Regions from separate parts of the Micromonospora sp. NPDC023869 genome, predicted to be linked through region 3. Evidence: riboswitches for the same ligand, from Rfam matches in the RefSeq annotation. Region 3 holds a riboswitch; each other region holds the start of a gene.

What was found. A riboswitch is a leader RNA that binds a small molecule or an ion and turns the genes downstream of it on or off. The one in region 3 is predicted to bind S-adenosylmethionine.
Region 1: another riboswitch for S-adenosylmethionine. It lies ahead of thrC (threonine synthase); the one in region 3 lies ahead of ACZ31C_RS12310 (ABC transporter substrate-binding protein).
Region 2: another riboswitch for S-adenosylmethionine. It lies ahead of ACZ31C_RS31700 (aminotransferase class V-fold PLP-dependent enzyme); the one in region 3 lies ahead of ACZ31C_RS12310 (ABC transporter substrate-binding protein).

The regions. Positions count from the first base shown of each region.
Region 1 covers NZ_JBVHKD010000002.1:793,682-799,292, reverse strand. The annotation lists gene ACZ31C_RS09455 (ABC transporter permease) at 1-112, shown strand, start outside; gene ACZ31C_RS09450 (hypothetical protein) at 102-422, opposite strand; gene ACZ31C_RS09445 (DoxX family protein) at 797-1,246, shown strand; SAM riboswitch class I at 1,442-1,577, shown strand; gene thrC (threonine synthase) at 1,587-2,870, shown strand; gene ACZ31C_RS09435 (GNAT family N-acetyltransferase) at 3,153-4,172, shown strand; gene paaN (phenylacetic acid degradation protein PaaN) at 4,225-5,611, shown strand, end outside.
Region 2 covers NZ_JBVHKD010000020.1:49,008-54,618, reverse strand. The annotation lists gene ACZ31C_RS31715 (alpha/beta fold hydrolase) at 1-572, shown strand, start outside; gene ACZ31C_RS31710 (alpha/beta fold hydrolase) at 632-1,468, shown strand; gene ACZ31C_RS31705 (cyclase family protein) at 1,545-2,498, opposite strand; SAM riboswitch class IV at 2,692-2,812, shown strand; gene ACZ31C_RS31700 (aminotransferase class V-fold PLP-dependent enzyme) at 2,864-4,093, shown strand; gene ACZ31C_RS31695 (GMC oxidoreductase) at 4,098-5,611, opposite strand, start outside.
Region 3 covers NZ_JBVHKD010000003.1:396,379-401,989, reverse strand. The annotation lists gene ACZ31C_RS12330 (urease accessory protein UreF) at 1-654, opposite strand, end outside; gene ACZ31C_RS12325 (urease subunit alpha) at 654-2,357, opposite strand; gene ACZ31C_RS12320 (urease subunit beta) at 2,354-2,719, opposite strand; gene ACZ31C_RS12315 (urease subunit gamma) at 2,716-3,018, opposite strand; SAM riboswitch class IV at 3,312-3,424, shown strand; gene ACZ31C_RS12310 (ABC transporter substrate-binding protein) at 3,686-4,528, shown strand; gene ACZ31C_RS12305 (amino acid ABC transporter permease) at 4,564-5,346, shown strand; gene ACZ31C_RS12300 (amino acid ABC transporter ATP-binding protein) at 5,343-5,611, shown strand, end outside.

The sequences.
Region 1 (5,611 bases), on a different contig from region 3:
GCCCGTGCAGACCGACGACATCGTCCGGGGCGCCATCTCGGCGATCTGCTACGCCACCCTCTTCTGGGGGCTCGCCTTCTGGCGCTTCACCCGCAAGGACATCACCAGCTGAGTGCGGCGTCGACGCCGCCGTCCGTCCGGTCGGCTGGCGTCGGCGTCGACGCCGTTCGCTCCTTCCAGGCGCTGACTCCGATCCGGCCGGTGTTGCCGAGGTCGATCGGCCCCTCCATGTCGAGGTCCTGCGCCGGCTGTCCGGTCACCGAAGCGATCTCCAGGCGCGCGGCGTCGGTGGCGACCACGGTCGGATCGTCGACCAGGTTGCGCCAGATCACGGCCGCCCCGGCCGCGTCGCCCGGTGCCAGCACCAGCGGCCGGGGTGGGGCGTCGAAGCCCGAGGCGATCCCTGCCGCCCCGGGGACCACCCGGACGGTGATCCGTGCCCCCTCGCCGTCGTAGAGCCGCCGCGCCGGTCGGTTCCGCGATCCCCCGTGGCGGCATCGCGGGACCGGGTACCGCTCGGCGTACCGGCTGGTGGGACGAAGGTGGCCGCCTCCAGACCCGGCTGGATGGCCGGCTCCGGCCGGTGTGGGCGCAACATGTTGCCGTCATGTGTCGACCGTGTACAGGGGAACTTACCGAGAGTGACCGAAAGGATCATCGTCGCGGGGGGTTTCTTTGGAAGTTCCAGTCGCTACCATCGATGTGGGAGCGTTCCCAAAGGAAGAGATTGCATCGACAAATATTTATCAGTCCCGCATTCTGGATGCCCTCGTCCATCCACAATGGAGGTTCCGGAATGCGTACTGACCGGTTCGGCGGGCCGGCCCTGTCCCTGTTCCGCATGGTCATCGGCCTGCTGTTTCTCTGCCACGGGTTGTCGTCCCTATTCGGCGTCTTCGGCGGTGCCCGGGGGAGCGGTGAAGCCGTCCCGCTCGGCACGTGGCCAGGTTGGTGGGCCGCGCTGATCCAGGCCGTCTGCGGCGCCCTCGTGCTCGTCGGCCTCTTCACCCGGCCGGCGGCACTGGTGGCGTCGGGCTCGATGGCCTACGCCTACTTCGTCGTCCACCAGCCCGAGGCGCTGCTGCCGCTGCGCAACCACGGCGAGTTGTCCGTGCTGTTCTGCTGGTCGTTCCTGCTGATCGCGGTGCTCGGTCCGGGTAGCTGGGCGGTGGACAACCTGCTGCGCCAGCGCAGCGGGGCCGCGCTGGACGTGAAGGCGGCCGAACGCAGGTCCGTACCGGCCTGATCCGGCTGGTGCGGCGACCAGGCCGACGCTCGTGCGCGACCCTGGACCGGGTCTCCTCCGGCACCGCCGGAGCTCCTCCGGTCCAGGGTCGTCGCGGTCTTTCAGGCGGTGACGGCGGTGAGGAATCGCTCACAGGCTGAGATCGAACGCTGACGAGCGCGCCGGGATTGCCTAGACTCGGCGGCACAACTGAATACCTCATCCAGAGGGGCTGAGGGATACGGCCCGACGACGCCCCGGCAACCACCCCACGCGCTCATCGCTGAGCGTCCCGTGGGGCAGGTGCCAATTCCGTCCCCGCCGCAGAGTGCGATGTGGGGGAAGATGAGAGGACTCGGACATGACGTCGACGCTCGCCCCCGGAATCGACACCACCGCCAGCCCCGCCCGCGCCCTGGTCTGCCGTGCCTGTTCCGCCCGCTACCCGCTGGCCGCACAGCACGCCTGTTACGAGTGTTTCGGCCCGCTGGAGGTCGACTACGACCCGGCGGCCCTCGCCACCGTGACCCGCGAGCAGATCGAGGCGGGCCCGCAGAACATCTGGCGCTACGCGGCGCTGCTCCCCGCCGGCCAGGACCCGGCCACCCGGGTCACCCTGGACCCCGGTTTTACGCCGTTGGTCGCCGCCGACCAGCTCGCCGCCGAGCTGGGCATCACCGGCCCGCTCTGGATCAAGGACGACAGCGCCAACCCCACCCACTCGTTCAAGGACCGGGTCGTCTCGGTCGCGCTGACCGCCGCCCGGGTACTCGGCTTCTCCCGGTTCGCCTGCGCCTCCACCGGCAACCTGGCCAACTCCGTCGCCGCCCACGCGGCCCGGGCCGGTACCCCGTCGGTGGTCTTCATCCCCAGTGACCTGGAGCAGGGCAAGGTCGTGACGACCGCCGTCTACGGCGGTGAACTGGTCGCCATCGACGGCTCGTACGACGACGTGAACCGGCTCTGCGGCGAGCTGGTGGAGACCGACGAGTTCGAGGACACCGCCTTCGTCAACGTCAACGTCCGGCCGTACTACGCGGAGGGCTCCAAGACGCTCGGCTACGAGGTCGCCGAGCAGCTCGGCTGGCGGATCCCGGCCCAGGTGGTCATCCCGATGGCCTCCGGTGAGCTGCTCACCAAGGTCGACAAGGCGTTCAGCGAGCTGGTCGAGATCGGCCTGGTCGAGGCGCCGGCCGGCGGATGGAAGGTCTTCGGCGCCCAGTCGGCCGGGTGCAACCCGATCGCCACCGCCCTGCACGGCGGCGGTGACACCATCACCCCGGTCAAGCCGACCGGGATCGCCAAGTCGCTCAACATCGGCGACCCGGCCGCCGGCCTGTACGCCCTGGAGGCGGTACGCCGGACCGGCGGTTGGATGGACTACGCCGACGACGACGAGATCCGGGCCGCCGTGCGGCTGTTGGCGCGTACCACCGGGGTCTTCGCCGAGACGGCCGGTGGGGTGACCGTCGCGGTGCTGCGCAAGCTGGTCGAGTCCGGGAAGCTGGACCCGACCGCGGAGACGGTGGTCTACAACACCGGCGAGGGGCTCAAGACGCTCGACGCCGTCGCGGGCGAGGTCGGGCCGACCCACCGGATCAAGCCGTCGCTGCGGGCCGCCCGCGACGCCGGACTGCTCGGCTGAGGCACACCGCGAGCCCGTCGACCGGGTGGCATGGTGCACGCCGACCGATCCGCCGGGTAACGGGCTTTTAGCGGTGAGTGCAGAAAACACGCCGTCGAGTACTTGACGGCAGGAACCGGGCGGCGCAAGATGCTTCGTGCGGGAGGGCGTTTCGCCGTAGACTTTCAGTCTTTACGACCCAGCGCCGGAGGCGTTGTGCGATCGTCCCTCCCGACCAAGCTTTCCGAAGGGGCCGGCGAATAATCGCTGGCCCCTTCGTTCGTCGTCGCGCAGGCTGCGGACATGGCCATCACCATCACCTCCTTCGGTGCCGACGACGAGTCGGCCATCGAGCAGGCGTTCCGGGTCGGCGCCGACTACTCCGCCACCGACCTGCCGGACTACCCCCCGTTCAGCCGGCAGCGGTTCGCCTCGCTGTTCCACCAACCGATGCCGGGCACCGAGACGCTCGCCCTGCTGGCCCACGTCGACGGCGTCCCCGCCGGCTACCTGCTGCTCGACCTGCCGCAGCTGGACAACACCGAGAACGCCTCCGCCGAACTCGTCGTGCATCCGGACCATCGCCGCCGGGGAGTCGGTCGGGCGCTGTTCGAGCGCGGCCTGCGCCTGCTGCGTGAGCGCGGACGCAAACGGGTCAGCGCGATGAGCCGGGCGCACCTGCGCGAGGATCCCGACCAACCCGCCCCGGCCACCCGGTTCGCCGCCACCGTCGGCGCGGTCGACGCCCTGGCCGACGTACGGCGGCGACTGCACGTCGCCGAGCTGGACCAGGCCGCACTGGACACGCTGCTCGCCGACGCCCGGTCCCGGGCCACCGGCTACGAGGTGCTGTTCTGGCGCGGGAACACGCCGGACGACCTGATCGCCGACGTCGCGTACCTGGACGGGCGACTGCTGGCCGACGCGCCCATGGGTGACCTGGCGTGGGAGCCCGAGCAGGTCGACGCGGAGCGGGTACGCGGCACCGAGCGGGCGCTCGAAGCGCGCGGCAAGCGGCGCTACCACGCGGGCGTACGGCACCGGGAGTCCGGTCGACTGGTCGCCTGGACCCTGCTCGACATGTCACCGACCGCTGACTGGCACGCCTTCCAACAGATCACCATCGTCGACCCGGAGCACCGGGGGCGTCGCCTCGGTCTGCTCACGAAGATCGAGAACCTTCGTCACCTGCTCGCCCACGAGCCCGCCGTCCAGGTGATCGACACCTTCAACGCGGACAGCAACGATCACATGATCACGATCAACGAGCAGCTCGGTTTCCGGGTGATGGACCGGTGGAGCAACTGGCAGCTCGACGTCTGAGGTGTGACACGCCCCTACTGATCCCGGGGCTTCCTGTTGCATGATGGCGGGCATGACGGAGACCCCGCACCCCCTCTACGACAGGCACGCCGACACCCTCGACCGCGCGCTGACCGCGATCACGGAGCGCGGGTACTGGTCCGCCTATCCGGAATCACCCAGCCCCCGGGTGTACGGCGAGACCGCGGCCGCCGACGGCAAGGCCGCCTTCGAGGCGTACCTGGGTGGAGACTTCCCGCTCGACCAGCCGGGCGACGGCGACCGGGTCGCCACGGAGACCAGCCCGTTCGGCGTCCCGCTGGACGTCCGCTACCCGCACGCCACCGCCGACCAACTCGTCACCGCCGCGTCCGCGGCGCTGCCCGCGTGGCGGGACGCCGGTCCGCAGGCGCGGGTCGGGGTCTGCCTGGAGATCCTCGCCCGGCTGCACAAGCACGTCTTCGAACTGGCCAACGCCGTGCAGTTCACCAGCGGGCAGGCGTTCGTGATGGCGTTCCAGGCCGGCGGCGCCCACGCGCTCGACCGGGCGCTGGAGGCCGTCGCCTACGCGTACGCGGAGATGACCCGGCACCCCGGGACCGCCGCCTGGGAGAAGGCCGCCGGCAAGGGCGACCCGCTGCGGATGACCAAGACGTTCCACGTGGTGCCGCGCGGCGTCGCCCTGGTCATCGGCTGCAACACGTTCCCGACCTGGAACTCGTACCCCGGACTGTTCGCGTCCCTGGTGACCGGCAACCCGGTGGTGGTCAAGCCGCACCCGCGTGCCGTACTCCCGCTGGCCGTGACGGTGCGCTACGCCCGGGAGGTGCTCGCCGAGGCCGGTTTCGACCCGAACCTGGTCCTGCTCGCCCCCGAGGCACCCGGCGAGAAGCTGGCCTCCACCCTGGCCCTGCACCCGGCCGTCAAGATCGTGGACTTCACCGGTTCCACCGAGTACGGCGACTGGCTGGAGGCCAACGTCCGGCAGGCGGCGGTCTACACCGAGAAGGCCGGGCTCAACACCGTCGTGGTCGACTCCACCGACGACTTCGCCGGGATGTGCCGCAACCTCGGCTTCACCCTGACGCTCTACAGCGGCCAGATGTGCACCACCTCGCAGAACATCCTCATCCCCCGGGACGGCATCGACACCGACCAGGGACACAAGAGCTTCGACGAGGTGGCCGCCGGAATCGCCGCCGCCGTCGGCAAGCTCACCGCCGACCCGGCGCGCGGGGTCGAGCTGACCGGCGCCATCGTCAACGACGGCGTCCTGGACCGCCTCGACGAGGTCACCAAGGTCGGTACGCCAGTGCTGGAGTCGCGTACCGTCACGCACCCGTCGTTCCCGGACGCGGTGGTCCGTACGCCGGCGGTCGTCAAGCTGGACGCGAGCGAGACGGCGACCTACTCGCGGGAGTGGTTCGGACCCATCTCCTTCGCCATCGCCACCGACTCCA
Region 2 (5,611 bases), on a different contig from region 3:
GGGACGCCGCCGCGGTGTCCGACCTGCTGGCCACGATCGAGGGCCCGATCGTGCTGGTCGGCCACTCCTACGGCGGCGCCGTCGCCTCGAACGCCGCGACCGGCAACGACAACGTCAAGGCCCTCGTCTACGTGGCCGCGCTGGCTCCGGACAAGGGCGAGAACGTGCCCGACCTGACCGGCAAGTTCCCGGGCGCCACCCTCGGCGAGCACCTCTACCAGGTGCCTCTGCGCGACGGCACCGCCGACGTCTACGTCCGCCCGGAGAGCTACCACGAGCACTTCGGCGCGGACCTCACGGCGGAGCAGGCCGCCCTGGACGCCGCCACCCAGCGGCCGTTCAACACCACCGCCCTCAATGAGGGGTCCGGCGAGCCGGCCTGGAAGACGATCCCGTCCTGGTTCGTCTCCCCGGAGCGGGACCTCGCCATCCCGATCGAGGTGTTCCGCTTCATGGCCGAGCGCGCCAACGCCCGGGAGGCCGTGGAGGTGGCCGGCGCCTCGCACGCGCTTCCGGCGTCGCAGCCGCAGGCGGTGGCCGACGTCATCCTCCGCGCCGCGGCTGCCGTCTGACATCTCGTCCAGACCCGACACCCGGCCTGCGGGCCGCATCCGATCGAAAGGTTCCACCCATGAAGATCAACCTTCCCTTCCTGTCGAGGCGCGTGGCCCCCTGGACGGCCGTCGCCGCAGGAGTGGCGGTGGCCGCGCTGGTCGCCGGTTCCGCGCAGGCGGTGGCGGGGCACCGCCCCTGGACCAAGCCCACGGTGGTGCTGGTGCACGGCGCGTTCGCCGACTCGTCGAGCTGGAACGGCGTCATCACGCACCTCAAACGGGACGGCTATCCGGTGGTCGCGGCCGCCAATCCGCTGCGCGGCCTGCACGCCGACGCGGAACACCTGCGCAGTGTGCTGGACAGCGTGCGAGGCCCGATCGTGCTGGCCGGTCACTCCTACGGCGGATCGGTGATGAGCGAGGCCGCCGACGGCGACACCGACGTCACCGCACTGGTCTACATCGCGAGTTTCGCCCCGGAGCAGGGGGAGAGCACCTCGGCCCTGGCCGCGAAGTTCCCGGGCGGGCAACTGGGCCCGGCCCTGGACTCCGTGCCGGTGTCGATCCCGGGCGCTGGTACGGGCACCGACCTCTACATCAGGCAGGAGCAGTTCCGGCGGGTGTTCGCAGCCGACGTCCCACGGAACGTCACCGATCTGATGGCCGTCACCCAGCGGCCGATCACCAGTGCCGCGCTGGACGACACGGCCACCAGGACGGCGTGGAAGTCCATCCGGTCCTGGTTCATGGTGACCACGCAGGACCTGGCCATCCCCGCCGACTCGATGCGCTTCATGGCCGAGCGGGCCGGGTCGCACACCGTCGAGATCACGGCCTCCCACGCGGTCACGGTCTCGCAGCCGCGTGCGGTGGCCGATCTGATCGACAGAGCGGCCCGCGCCACCACGCGCTGACCGACCGAGCCTGTTCGCGACACCCGTCCCCTGTCGGCGGCGCGCTGGGATCAGCGCGCCGCCGACGGCGTACTGGTCAGAACGTGGCGATCGGGTTGACCGGGCTGCCGGACGTCCCGGCCAGGCGGATCGGCGCGACGGCGAGCTGGAAGTCCCACTGACCGAGGTCGGTGGCGGTCGTCGCGCACGCTTCCAGGTCGCAGTTGTCGAGCAGCCACAGACCCATCGCCACGAGGCTCACGGCGTGCACCGGCATCAAGACGTCGTCGTATCCCGACGGCTGGACATCCTGCGGAGTGTCCGCGCCGATCAGTGCGACCTGGCGCTCGTGCAGCCACGGCAGGCAGGACGCGTGCCAGCCGGCCTGGGTGACACCGCCGGCCGTACCGCCCTCGTGGCGGACCCGGCCACGGCCGGTCCGCAACAGCACCGCGTCGCCGGACCCCACCCGTACGCCCTGCCGGCGCTCGGCCTCCTCGAGATCCTCGGGGAACACGGCCTGCCCCGGCTCCCACCACGGCACGTCCCGGGCCCTCGCCACGTCGAGCAGGACACCACGGGTGACGATCCCGTTCGCCGCCGCCGTGACGGCCGCCCACGCCGAACCCGTGGCGGCGTCCACCAACGCGTGCGACCGCCCGTTGTACATCACGCCGTCCCAGAAGATGTGACACGGCGAGTCGAGGTGGGTGACGGTGTTGCCGTGGAACGAGAGGCTGAGCCGCTCGGCCGAGAAGCCCCAGCGTCGGTCGGCGTGGAAGGCGGGCGGCATGTTCTCGGCACCCGGCATGTCGGCGGCGCACGGGCACGCCGTCGTCGACCGCTCCATCTCTCCCGGCACGGCGACCTCCCACGCGCACGACACGCTCCGGCCGTGGCGTACGGCCCGCGCCGCCGCCAACCGGACGTCGTCGGTGATGTGGTTGAGCGTGCCGAGCTCGTCGTCGTCGCCCCACCGACCCCAGTTCGACAGCCTGTCGAAGTACCCGAGCACGTCCTCCTGGGTCGGCATCGGCCGCTCTGCCGTCATCGAAGCATCGACTCCTCCGGTCACGCGCGGTCGCCGGACACCGCAGGCAGGCTATCCCCTCCCTCCCGCACACCTGCCACACCGCGCCGGGAGGGACGACTCATGGGACCATCCGGTGTCGTACGAACAGGGACGTGCCGGGTGCGCGAAGCGCTCTGGCGGAGACGCTCGCCGGTGTGGCAGCATCGGCAGCGGTCATGAGTGTCAGCGTCAAGGCCCCGGCCTGCTGACCGGCAACCCTCGTACATCCGCGGTGGGGTGCCTCCGGGTGAGGACCAGGCCGCCGGCGATCGCCGGAGAGGCAAGCGCGGACCCGCACGGGTCCACCGTCACGAAGGACCAGTGTGCCCACGATCGCTCCTGCCGTGCTCGGCGACGACCTTCCCGTCCGCCTCTCCGACGGCACCACCGTCGCGTACGCCAACCTCGACTACGCCGCCACCGCACCCTGTCTCGCCGCGGTCGCCGCCGCGGTCACCGAGCTGCTGCCCTGGTACGCCAGCGTGCACCGGGGCGCCGGCACCGCCTCGCGCCGATGCACGCTGGCATACGAGCAGTCCCGTCAGACCGTTGCGGACTTCCTCGACATCCGGCCGGACGACCACGTGATCTTCACCCGGAACACCACCGATGCGATGAACCTGCTCGCCCGGGCCCTACCAGCGCACACCACCGTGGTGACCTGGGCCGGCGAACATCACGCGAACCTCCTGGCCTGGCCGAACGTGCACCGACTGCCGGTGCCCACCGACCTGCCCGAGGTGACGTCCGGGCTGACCCGTGCACTGGCCGACCTGGGCAGCGCGGGGCCGGTGCTGGTGGCGGTCACCGGCGCGTCCAACGTCACCGGAGAAGTCTGGCCGATAGCCGAGATCGCGGAGATCGCGCATCGGCACGGCGCGCGGATCGTCGTCGACGCCGCCCAGTTGGCCCCGCACCGCGCGGTCTCCATGGCCGACGCCGACATCGACTACCTGGCGCTGTCCGGGCACAAGCTGTACGCGCCGTTCGGCGCGGGAGTCCTGGCCGGCCGCGCCGACTGGCTCGACGCCGCCGACCCGTACCTGTCCGGTGGCGGAGCCACCAGGCACGTCGGCGACGAGCCCGCCGAGGTGCAGTGGCAGACCGGCCCGGCGCGCCACGAGGCCGGCACACCGAACCTGCTAGGCGCGGTGGCGCTCGCCGCCGCATGCGCCACGATCTCCGCCGCCGCGCCGGACGTTCTCGCCCGCCACGAGCAGGAGCTGTTGACCCGGTTGCGCGACGGGCTCGGCGCCCTGCCGCAGGTGGCGGAGCTGCGCACGTTCGACGCCGACCACAACCGGGTCGGCATCGTCAGCTTCACCGTCGCCGACCGGCAGGCAGCCGACATCACCCACCGGCTCTCCGCCGAGCACGGGATCGGCGTACGCGACGGCTTGTTCTGCGCCCACCCGCTCAGCCGGAAGCTGCTGGCCGACGCCGCCGCGCGGCTCGGCCGCCCCACCGACGGGTATGCGATCCGGGCCAGCATCGGCATCGGCACGACCGCCGAGCACGTCGACCGACTCCTGCACGGGCTACGCGAGGTGATCAACACGCCCCGGGGGCGGTGAGTCGTCAGGTGCTGAGGTGGGCGGCGAGGCGCATGGCCAGCGCCGCCAACGTCAGCGTCGGGTTGGCCGCCGGTGAGTTGGGGAAGACGGACAGGTCGCAGACATAGAGGTTGCGGTGGCCGACGACGCGCAGGTCCTCGTCGACCACCCCCGGCCGCTCCCGGCCCGGTGTGCCGCGACCCATCCGCATGGTGCCGACCTCGTGCGACACGCCGCCGAGCGGAGCCCAGAGCTGCTCGTACACCTCGCCTCCGAAGGCGGACACGACATCGGCGGTGATCGTGTCGAGGGCGTCCTGGACCTGGTGGGCGCGCGGACTGGGATGGATGCGGATGGTGGGCAGCGCGGCGGGCTTCACGCCGTCCGGCCGGGTCTCGGTCCGGGTGACGGCGTTCTGCTCGACCAGCGGCGCCTCGACCATGAACACCAGCTCGCCCGGCATCTTCCCGTCGACGGTGGCCAGGTTCGCGCCGGTGAACTCCAGGGCGTTGACGAAGCGGAACTGGTTGAGGTTCGCGCCCAGGTCCAGCGTGACGCTGTACGGATGCGCGGGGTCGGTGTCGGTGACGTCGGTGAGGTGCCGGGAGACGGTCTTGCTGGAGTCGAACCGGCTGTACCAGTCGCCGCCCTGCCGCACCCAGAACTTGATCACGTGGATCGGGTGGTCGGTGATGCCGCGCCCGACCAGCGGATTGTCCTCGGCGAGGCCGGACGACTGCGCGACGGCGGCAGAGCCGACCGTGCCGGCGGCCAGCACCACCACGCCGTCGTCGGCCAGTCGGTAGGTGCGGTCCCGGCCGGCCAGGTGGTCGTACGCGACCACACCGGTGACCTCGCCCGACGCCCGCTCGATCCCGACCACCTCGTGGTTCAGGTGGACCCGCAGGTTGCCGAAGCGATCGTCCTGCATGGCCCGGCTGAGCAGCAGCTCGGCCGCCGACCAGATACCCGCCGGCACCGCCCCGGGAACCGGGCCGCAGTACTCGATCGCCATCGGCGGATCGAAGTGCCGGAACTCGGCCAACGCGGGCAACTCCCGCAGCCTCGCCTTGACCATCGTCTGGTACGACGACGGGACCAGGGGAGTGACACGGGTCAGTTGCTCCGCGCGGTCGTACCAGACGTCGCACAGCTCGTCGCGGACCGTCTCCGGCCAGTCGCGGAACTCCCAGCGGTGCATCCGGGGCGCCGAGGCTCCCCAGAAGAGGGTCCGGCCGCCGAGGTTGAAGCCCTGTGCGATCCGCGCCCTGGCGCTCTCGGCGTCGGCGGCCCGCCAGCGCCGTCGCCCGAAGGCACCCCAGTGGTGGAAGATGTTGGGGTACACGTCGGGACCGACCGGTTGGTACCGGGCCAGGTTGCCGGTGTGCGTACCGAACAGATAGCTGCCGGCCTCCAGCAGCAGGACGCGCGGTGGTCGGCCGCCCCGCCACGGCGTCTCGGCGAGTTGGTACGCCAGGGTGCCGCCGCCCGCGCCGGAGCCGACGACGATGACGTCGTAGCGCTGGTCGGAGTCCGGGT
Region 3 (5,611 bases):
GACATGGACTTCGGCATGGATGTCGGCGAGCGGAGCGGCGGCGGCCGGCAGCCGCTCCGGTGGTTCCTCGGCGGCCCGGGCCGCCCGCGCCGCGGTGGCGTCGCAGGCGACCGCGAGCCGCACCAGCAGGGCCTGCACCCGGTAGGGGTCGAGGCCCAGCAGACGTACGGCGGCGCTTGCCGAACCGGTCACCGTCGCGTGGGCGGCGACGGTGGCGACCTGCGCCGGGTCCAGACCGGCGGCGGCGCCGACCAGCCCCAGCACCAGCGGCTGGTGCGGGCCGGGCGGCACGGCGGGCAGGTCGTCGAAGGTGTCGCCGGGCCAGATCTCGCGTCCGGCCCGTAGCAGTGCCCGGCCCTGCCGTCGGGACACCGCCCGCTGGGCCGGCGACGCGGTGCGGGCGTCCAGTTCGGCGTCGAGCCGCGCCAGCAGGTCCCGGCGTCCGGCCGCTCGGGCCGCCCGCCGGGACGCCGCCGCGAACGCCGCCGCGACCAGCCCGGCGGTGGCCAGCCGTCCGCGCAGGTACTCCCCCAGCGTGGCCAGGTCGGTCACCCGCCCGGCTGCGACGGCCGCCTCCAGGCCCGACGAGTGGGCGTGCGCCCCGGCCGGGAACCGCCCGTCGGCGAGCAGCAACAGCATGGTCGGCGCGGTCATCAGAACAGGAAGTAACGCTGGGCCATCGGCAACTCGGTCACCGGGTCGGGGTCGACCACCTCGCCGTCGATGCGGACGGTGAAGGTGTCCGGGTCGACCTCGATGCGCGGCAGCGCACCGTTTTCCGGCAGGTCGGTCTTGCCGCGGGAGCGCACGTCGGCGACCGGCACCACCCGGCGACGCACGTCCAGGCGCAGCCCGGCGTCGAGCGCGGCGGGTGCCACGAACGCCAGGCTGGTGGCGGCGGCCGCGACGCCGTACGCGCCGAACATGGGTCGGGGCAGCATCGGCTGCGGCGTCGGGATCGAGGCGTTCGCGTCCCCCATCTGGGCGTACGCGATGAAGCCACCCTTGATCACCAGGTGCGGTCGGACGCCGAAGAACGCCGGCTCCCACAGCACCAGATCGGCGAGCTTGCCCGGCTCGACCGAGCCGATCTCGTGGTCGAGCCCGTTGGCCATGGCCGCGCAGATGGTGTACTTCGCCACGTACCGCCGGGCCCGGTGGTTGTCGGCGGCACCGTCACCGGCGAGCGCCCCCACCCGCGCCTTCATCACGTGGGCGCTCTGCCAGGTCCGCAGCACGACCTCGCCGACCCGGCCCATCGCCTGCGAGTCCGAGCCGATGATGGAGATCGCGCCCAGGTCGTGCAGCAGGTCCTCGGCGGCCATGGTGGACGGTCGGATCCGGCTCTCTGCGAACGCCAGGTCCTCCGGCACCGCCGGGTTCAGGTGGTGGCAGACCATCAGCATGTCGAGGTGCTCGGCCAGCGTGTTGCGGGTGTACGGGCGGGTCGGGTTGGTCGACGAGGGCAGCACGTTCGGTTCCCCGGCGACGGTGATGATGTCCGGTGCGTGCCCGCCCCCGGCCCCCTCCGTGTGGTAGGAGTGGATCGCCCGACCGCCGATCGCCCGCAGGGTGTCCGCGACGAACCCGGCCTCGTTGAGGGTGTCGGTGTGGATGGACACCTGCACGCCCGAGGCGTCCGCGACCCGCAGGCAGGCGTCGATCGCCGCCGGGGTGGTGCCCCAGTCCTCGTGCAGCTTGAACCCACCGGCACCGGCCCGCAACTGCTCCCAGAGCGCCTCGGCGGAGACCGTGTTGCCCTTGCCGAGCAGCAGCACGTTGACCGGGAACGCGTCCAGGGCCTCGTGCATCCGGGCCAGGTGCCAGGAGTTCGGCGTGACGGTGGTCGCCCGGGTCCCCTCGGCCGGTCCGGTGCCGCCACCGACCAGGGTGGTGACCCCGCCGGCCAGCGCCTCGGTGACGATCTGCGGGCAGATGAAGTGCACGTGGGTGTCGACCGCCCCGGCGGTGAGGATCCGGCCGTTGCCGGCGATCACCTCGGTCGCCGGACCGATCACCAGATCCGGGTGCACGCCGTCCATGGTGTCCGGGTTGCCCGCCCGGCCCAGCGCGACGATCCGCCCGTCGCGGATCCCCACGTCGGCCTTGACCACGCCCCAGTGGTCGAGGACCACCGCGCCCGTGATGACCGTGTCCAGGGCGCCGTCGGCCCGGGTGGCCCGGGACTGGCCCATCGACTCGCGGATCACCTTGCCGCCGCCGAAGACCGCCTCGTCGCCGCCGGCACAGTGGTCGTGCTCGACCTCGATCAACAGGTTCGTGTCGGCCAGCCGGATCCGGTCGCCGGTGCTCGGCCCGTAGAGCGCCACGTAGCGCTCCCGCTCCACCAGGCTCATGCCGCCGCTCCGCTGCGCTGCGCGCCGCCATCGGGCACCGCCGTCGTCGGGGCCGGGTCCAGCGGGCCGGCGCACTCGCCGCGCAGGCCGGGCACGATCCGCGCGCCGCGCAGCGGCACCAGGTCCACGGTGCGGCTCACGCCCGGTTCGAAACGCACGGACGTCCCGGCCGGTACGGCGAGACGCTGTCCCCAGGCGGCGGCCCGGTCGAAGTCCAGGGCCGGGTTGGCCTCGGCGAAGTGGTAATGCGACCCGACCTGCACCGGCCGGTCGCCGGTGTTCACCACGAGCAGCGTGGTCACCGGACGCCCGGCGTTGATCTCCACCGGCCGGGCCGCCGGCAGGATCTCCCCGGGGATCACGGGATCGGGTGGTGCACCGTCACCAGCTTGGTGCCGTCCGGGAACGTCGCCTCCACCTGCACCTCCCTCAGCAACTCGGGGATGCCGTCCTGCACGTCGTCCCGGCTCAGGACGGCGCGGCCGGAGGCCATCAGGTCGACCACGGTCGCCCCGTCGCGGGCACCTTCGAGCAGGAAGGCGGTGAGCACCGCGACGGCTTCCGGGTAGTTGAGGCGCAGGCCGCGCTCGCGGCGACGCCGGGCGACGTCCGCCGCCACGTGGACGAGCAGGCGGTCCTGCTCGTGGGGGGTGAGATACACGGGTGCTCCCGGTGGGTGTCCGCGCCCCCGGACACCGTCGGTCCGGCGCCTCGACGCGCCGACCGCCGGTCGGGGTTCGCCCGCCGGTCCCGACCGCCACGTGCGCGGGGCCCGGGGTTTCCACCTCCCCGGTCCGCGTGACGGACCACCGGCGGTGTCGGGTCGGATGCGGACCGCACCGCCCACCGCTGAGCAGACCGTAAGGGATCACGCGGGCGGCGGGCAACACCTCGCGTGAGGGTCGTCATAACGGGTGGACGCTGCCCCGTCACCGGCTGCTAGCCTCGGCGACAGGTCAAGAGCGCCAGCGTCAAGCCCCGGCTCGCTGGCCGGCAACCCTCGTCCGCGCAGGGGTGCCCCGGGTGAGGACCAGGCATCGGAGCGACCTCCGGTGCAAGCGTGGCCTGGTGTCCCAGGTCATCACGACCTCGAGGAGAACCATGGCGTACCCCGATCGACCGGTTGCCTGCCGGGACCTGACCCGGCGTCGGCACGTCGACATGATGCGGGTGTGCAGCGCCGCGTGTAGCTGACCGCGTCGCCACCCGGCCGCCGACCCCACCCGGTCGGACGACCACCCCGTTCGTTCCCATCCTTCGCGGTCCGTCCCACGGCGGACCGTCGGTGTGGCACGTGCGTGCCCGCCGCCGCTCATCAGGAGACACCTGTGCGCTTCCTTCCTGCCCTGACCCGGGCCGCCGCCGTCGGCGTCACCGCCGTGCTCGCCGCCACCGCCCTCACCGCCTGCGGCTCGGACGGTGACCCCGCCGACAACCCGTACAACCTGCTCCAGCCGGGGGTGCTGCGGGCCGGCACGCTCACCGACGCGCCGCCGAACGTCTATCTCAAGGACGGCAAGTTCACCGGGTTCGACAACGACCTGCTGGTCGCCGCCGCCGACAAGCTCGGGCTGCGGGTGGAGTTCGTCGGCACCGACTTCTCCGGGCTTCTGGCCCAGGTCAACAACCGCAAGTTCGACGTCGGCAGCTCCTCGATCACGATCACCGAGGCGCGGAAGAAGACGGTCGACTTCGGCAACGGCTACGACTTCGGGTACTTCGGGCTCGACGTGCCCGCCGGTTCGACGCTGGCGAGCTTCGACGAGTTGTCCGGCAAGCGGGTGGTGGTCGTGCAGGGCACCGTCCAGGACGACTACGCCACCGGGCGTGGCCTCGACCCGGTGCGGGTGCCGGACTACAACGGCGCGATCAACCAGCTCAAGGCGGGCACCGCGGACGCCTGGATCGCCCCGGCCGAGATCGGTGAGAAGACCGCCGCCGACAGCGGCGGCAGGATCAAGGTCGCGGCGAAGGAACTCAGCCCGGCACCCACCGCGTACGCCGTGGCCAAGGGCAACGACCCGCTGCGCGAGGCGCTGAACCGGGCCCTGGACGAGGTGATCGCCGACGGCACCTGGACCCGCCTGCAGGAGCAGTACTACCCGGGTCGGCCGATCCCGGCCGACTTCACCCCGGGCAGCGGCGACGTGTCGGCGCCGGCCGCCTCCTGAGGTAGGACGACGAGCGAGTAGGGCGGAGGTTGACCGTGGATCCGTTGCGCACCCTGTGGGAGACGTTCTTCGACTGGGAGTCGATGCGCGAGGCGCTGCCCGAGATGATCACCGTCGGGTTGCCGAACACGCTGATCCTGGCGGTCACCGCCGCCCTGCTCGGCTCGGCCATGGGCATCGTGCTGGCCGTCGCGGGCATCTCGCGTACCCGCTGGTTGAGGTGGCCGGCCCGGGTCTACACCGACGTGTTCCGGGGCCTGCCGGCGGCGGCGACGATCCTGCTGATCGGGGTCGGTCTGGCACCGTTGGGCATGCAGGTGTGGGGACCGAACCCGTACCCGCTGGGGATCCTGGCGCTGTCGCTGATCGCGGCGGCGTACATCGGAGAGATCTTCCGCTCCGGCATCCAGTCGGTGGAGGCCACTCAGGTGGAGGCCGCCCGCGCGCTGGGTTTCTCCTGGTGGGAGGCGATGCGGGTGGTGGTGATCCCGCAGGGTGTCCGGCGGGTCCTGCCGGCCTGGGTGAACCAGCTCATCGCACTGATCAAGGACTCCAGCCTGGTCTACTTCCTCGGTCTGCTGGCCAGCCAGCGGGAGCTGTTCCGGATCGGGCAGGACTACGCGGCCAACACCGGCAACCAGTCGGCGCTGCTGCTGGCCGGGCTCTTCTATCTGACGCTGACCGTGCCGCTGACGCACGTCGTCAACTGGATCGACCGGCGGCTGCGGCACGGCCGCCCGGCGACCGGACCGGCCGGTGACGACCCCGACGACCTCGACCTGGCGCTGCCCGGCGCCGCCGGAGGTAACCAACGATGAGCACCTCGGTCAGTCTGAGCCTGCGCGACGTACACCTGGCCTTCGGCCGTCACCAGGTGCTGCGCGGGGTGGACCTGGACGTCGCACGCGGCGCGACCGCCTGCGTGATCGGCCCGTCCGGGTCCGGCAAGTCGACGCTCCTGCGGACCGTCAACCGGCTCCTCGAACCGGACAGGGGTGACGTGCTGCTGGACGGGCGCAGCGTGCTGCGCGACGACCCGGACGCCCTGCGGCAGCGGGTCGGCATGGTGTTCCAGCAGTTCAA